Regions from separate parts of the Comamonas sp. C11 genome, predicted to be linked through region 1. Evidence: predicted binding sites of a transcription regulator. Region 1 holds the regulator's gene; the other holds the start of a gene.
What was found. The regulator sigma-54, encoded in region 1, starts transcription at its own class of promoters, with help from an activator protein. The targets are predictions, from matches to a motif close to TGGCANGNAANCTGCTTT.
Positions count from the first base shown of each region.

Region 1 (2,405 bases):
TCCAGCGCATCATCGGCTTCCTCAAGGAGCGCGGCATCGGCGTGCTGATTACCGACCACAATGTGCGCGAGACGCTGGGCATCTGCGACCACGCCTTCATCATCAGCGACGGCCATGTGCTGGCCGAAGGCACGCCCGAGGAGATCGTGGAGAACGCCGATGTGCGCCGCGTCTATCTGGGCGAACATTTCAGAATGTGATGACCCCCACGCTCCTTCACTTTGTGTGGTCGCTGCCCCCGGAAGGGACCCTGACCGGCTGCGCCGGGGTTTGCCCTGGGGAGACCCGGCTGCCAACCCATGGCACTGTGCGCGTTTGCAATGATTGTCTGGGAGCCGCGCCTCGATGAAGCCAGGTCTCTCGCTACGCGTTTCGCAGCATTTGTCGCTGACGCCGCAGCTGCAGCAATCCATTCAGCTGCTGCAGCTCTCCACTCTGGAGCTGGCGCAGGAAGTCGAGCAGATGCTGGTCGACAACCCTTTTCTGGAACGTGCTGGCGATGAGGCCGAATCTACGGGAGATGCTCCTGTAGATGTAGCTGCTAGCGCAAGTGAATACAACACTTCAGACAGTATTCATGCTGAAAATGATGCGAAGCAAACGCAAGCAGCTGCTGAAACAATAGCGGAGACGCCAAGTGCCGAGACCCCGGAAACGCTGAACTGGGAGGCCGACGGCATGGACGGCCAGGACGGGGAATGGGGCGGCGAATCCAGCAGCGAGTGGGATACGCCCTCGGCCAGCAGCTCCACACGCAACCGCGATGGCGATGACGAAACCGATGCCATCGATCTGGCGCGCGAGCACCAGAGCCTGACCGACTTTCTCCATCGTCAGGCGCTGAGCCTGCATCTGGGCGCGGCGGACATGGCGGCACTGCGCTTTCTCATCGAGTCGCTCAACGACGACGGCTATCTCGAGGATTCCCTGCAGGAGCTGGCGCAGAGCCTAGCCGGCGACGACCTGGAAGAGCGCGAGGAGCTGGAGCAGCACTTTGTCATTGCTCTGAAGCTGCTGCAAAGCCTGGAGCCCGTGGGCGTGGGCGCGCGTGATCTGGCCGAGTGCCTGCAGCTGCAGCTGCGCGACCTGATCCGCACCGCCGAGGACGAGGGCACGACCGAGGCGCATATGAACCGGCTGCTGCTGGCGCAGGCCATCTGTGCGCAGCCCATGGACCTGCTGGCGCGGCGCGATCTGCGCAAGCTCACCAGCCTGTGCGGCGCGCGCGAGGAGCAACTGCGCGAGGCCATGGCATTGATTGCCAGACTGGAGCCGCGTCCGGGGCGTCGCTTTGTCGATGTGGAACGCCATATCGTGGTGCCCGATGTCATCGTGCGTCCGGTGCGGGCCGGCGCCGGCCGGATGGACTTTTCCGTGCAGCTCAACCCCGAGGTCATGCCGCGTCTGCGCGTGCACGACATCTATGCCGGTGTGCTGCGCCGCCACAAGAACAGCGACGGCCATGCGGCGCTGCAGCAGCAGCTGCAGGAGGCGCGCTGGTTCATCAAGAACATCCAGCAGCGCTTCGACACCATCTTGCGTGTTTCCGAAGCCATCGTGGAGCGGCAGAAGAACTTCTTTGTGCATGGTGAGCTGGCCATGCGCCCGCTGGTGCTGCGCGATATCGCCGACACCCTGGGCCTGCACGAGTCCACCATCAGCCGCGTGACCACGGCCAAGTACATGGCCACGCCCCAGGGCACCTTCGAGCTCAAGTATTTCTTCGGCTCGGGCCTGGGCACGGAAACCGGCGGCAGTGCCTCCAGCACGGCCGTGCGTGCGCTGATCAAGCAGTTCGTCGATGCCGAAGATGCCAAGAAGCCGCTATCGGACGCCAAGCTGGCCGATATGCTCAAGGAGCAGGGCATCGAGTGCGCGCGCCGCACCGTCGCCAAATACCGCGAGCAGCTCAAGATACCGACGACCACGCTGCGCAAGGCGCTGTAGGGCACCGCAGAAACAAGAAAGCCGCTGATGCATCGCACAGCGGCTTTCTTGTTCTGCATTTAGGGCGGGAGCCTTGATAAGGCATTTCTCAAGTCAGGGGCAGCGAGCAAGAGCCGCCCTTGCGGCGATGCCGCCGTCCCCCTTGGGGGCGCCCGGCCAGGGGGAAGGCGCGTAGCGCCTCAGGGGGTTATCAAGAAACCAGCCACCAGATAAACCAGACCAGCACGCCGATCATCAGTCCGAACTTGAGGATCTTGTAGAAGGTCGGATTCCAGTTGCGGAAGGCGCGGCGGTACTTGCCCGCATAGAACGAGATCTTGAACAGCTTGCTGATCATGCCGCGCGGATCGCCTTCGTTGTTGGGCGAGCTGGCGGCGGCCACCACATTCTTGCCCAGCCAGTGATTGAGCCACTGGGCAAAGCCATTGGTCATGGGACGCTCCACGTCGCAGAACAGC
Region 1 covers NZ_CP101743.1:5,469,635-5,472,039, reverse strand. The annotation lists gene lptB (LPS export ABC transporter ATP-binding protein) at 1-200, shown strand, start outside; gene NOX35_RS25265 (RNA polymerase factor sigma-54) at 346-1,947, shown strand; gene NOX35_RS25260 (aspartyl/asparaginyl beta-hydroxylase domain-containing protein) at 2,138-2,405, opposite strand, start outside.

Region 2 (2,405 bases), 1.5 Mb from region 1:
CTTGGCCGAGTAAGCCAGCTTCACGGGCGCTTCGAAGCCGGGAACCAGACGCTTGTAGCTGTTGGTGCCAGGGTTGGTGATGGCGTTCAGCGCACGAGCGTGCTTGATGATGCCGCCGATGTAGTACAGGGCGAAGTCGGACAGACCGGCATAGCCGTCGCCGGCGAACAGGTTCTTGCCATCCTTCCACACGGACTGGTGCACGTGCATGCCGGAGCCGTTATCGCCAGCGTAGGGCTTGGGCATGAAGGTTGCCGTCTTGCCGTAGGTGTTGGCCACGTTCCAGATGATGTACTTCTGCAGCTGCGTCCAGTCGGCACGCTCGACCAGAGTCGAAAAGCGTGTGCCGATTTCGTTCTGACCGGCGCCAGCCACTTCGTGGTGGAACACTTCGACAGGAATGCCGACCGCTTCCAGCAGCAGCGACATCTCTGCACGCATGTCCTGGGTGCTGTCGACTGGAGGAACGGGGAAGTAGCCACCCTTGACGCGAGGACGGTGACCACGGTTACCGGTTTCGAACTTGGTGCCGGTGTTCCAGGGAGCCTCGTATTCTTCGATTTCGAAGAAGGGGTTGTGAGGCTCGGTGCCCCAGCGCACGCCGTCGAAGATGAAGAATTCGGGTTCGGGACCGAAGTAAGCTGTATCGCCCAGGCCGGAAGCCTTCAGGTAGGCTTCGGCACGCTTGGCGATGGAGCGGGGATCGCGGTCGTAGGCCTTGCCGTCACCGGGTTCGATCACATCGCACTGCAGAATCAGTGTGGTTTCTTCGAAGAAGGGATCGATATTGGCAGTGTTGGGATCGGGAACCAGCTGCATGTCCGAGGCTTCGATACCTTTCCAGCCGGCAACGGAAGAACCGTCGAAAGCATGGCCCGAGGTGAACTTGTCCTCGTCGAAGTGCGACACGGGCACGGTCACATGCTGTTCCTTGCCGCGGGTATCGGTAAAGCGCAGGTCCACGAACTTGACCTCGTTATCCTGCACCATCTGCATCACGTCTGCAACGGTCTTCGCCATTAGATCTCTCCTGCCAACTTTGGCTGATCAAATAAAGAATGAATAGTATCTAGCAGTTTGCGTGCCAACTCGACCTCAGTGCCTCACAACAACATCTGCGCACCGAAACCGAGCCTTGGTGTAAAGATATTCGGCACAAGACATAAGCACTTAACAGAGCTGTATCTGCAAACTGCACCAAACAGACGCGCATTGTCTCACTGCCAGAGCACGTCTCACAGCTGCACCAACTTGGTGAACATATTTGCACCAAGATGGTGCATTTCTGAAATAAGATTGTTTTTGGTGCATGACACCTGATTCAACCTGCAGCAGATGCTGCTCAGCGAGCCACCGAAGCTGCAGCATCCGAATCATCTGCACCAGGTGCAAACGGGACCTGCGGGTCCGCAGCATTCGGCATGGTCTGCGCCCTCATCTGCTCCAGCGCAGCCAGGCAGAAGTGAGCAAACCACAGTGCAGAGAAGGCAAACACCAGCGCATAAATCCAGATCGCAATCGGAACCAGAATCCAGAAAGCGGCCAGGAACAGCAGCCCGGAAATCCAGACCACACCGGGTGCTGCGCCCAGATAGCCGCAGATCACCCCCATCAGGATGAGCGACATGCGGTGACGGGCAAAAAGGGCCCGGCGCTCGTTCTTGCTGGCATGCTCGGACAAGGCGTCAAATGCCATCACCCGGTAAGTGAGCCACCCCCAGATCAAAGGCGCCACCACCAGCATCAGCGGCGGGAACACCCAGAGCGGCAGAGTGACAAACAAGGCCAGCAGCGCAATCAGCGTGGAGCCACCCGACCAGATCAGGCTGGCGACGGTAGAGCCGCCATGTTTTTTCTCCAGCCCGGCAAAGCGTTTCTCGGCCACCAGCTGCGTCAGCACAGGCGCCATGAACAGACCCACCAGCAGCAAAACCAGCACCACGAGTACCGGCATTGCTCCCAACACGACAAAAATGGAAGCCACCACCTCCGAGGCATAACCAAGGCCCTGCCCCTGCAGCCATAGCCACAGGGAATGCAGCCATCCCACCCCGTCCAGCAGACTTTGCACCTTGAGGACCGCATCGGCCCAGAAGAAGTAACCCAAAAGCCAGGCCATCAAGGCCATGGCCAGCAGCGGCAAGAGTGACCAGACAATGACCCGCTTATGCAGGCAATACGCCAGGGCACGCCAAAAAGAGTCGAGTAGCAAGCTCATGCTGGCAAGCATACTCAAGGATTGACTTATGCGCGACCCATCAATCGCAGGACAGCCAGCCACTGCTGCGCCCAGAAGCCGCGGCCATAGTCGCGCAACTGTCCTTTTGCATTCGCTTGCACCTGGTCGCGAATGCCAGTGGGGTCATAGCGCAGATCAAAGTTGGCCGTGCCAAACAATATGTCCC
Region 2 covers NZ_CP101743.1:3,935,441-3,937,845, forward strand. The annotation lists gene glnA (type I glutamate--ammonia ligase) at 1-1,020, opposite strand, end outside; gene NOX35_RS18015 (EI24 domain-containing protein) at 1,343-2,230, opposite strand; gene NOX35_RS18020 (sterol desaturase family protein) at 2,245-2,405, opposite strand, start outside.
Region 2: glnA (type I glutamate--ammonia ligase) is a predicted target of sigma-54. The motif match lies at 1,070-1,087, and genes of this name have one in related genera.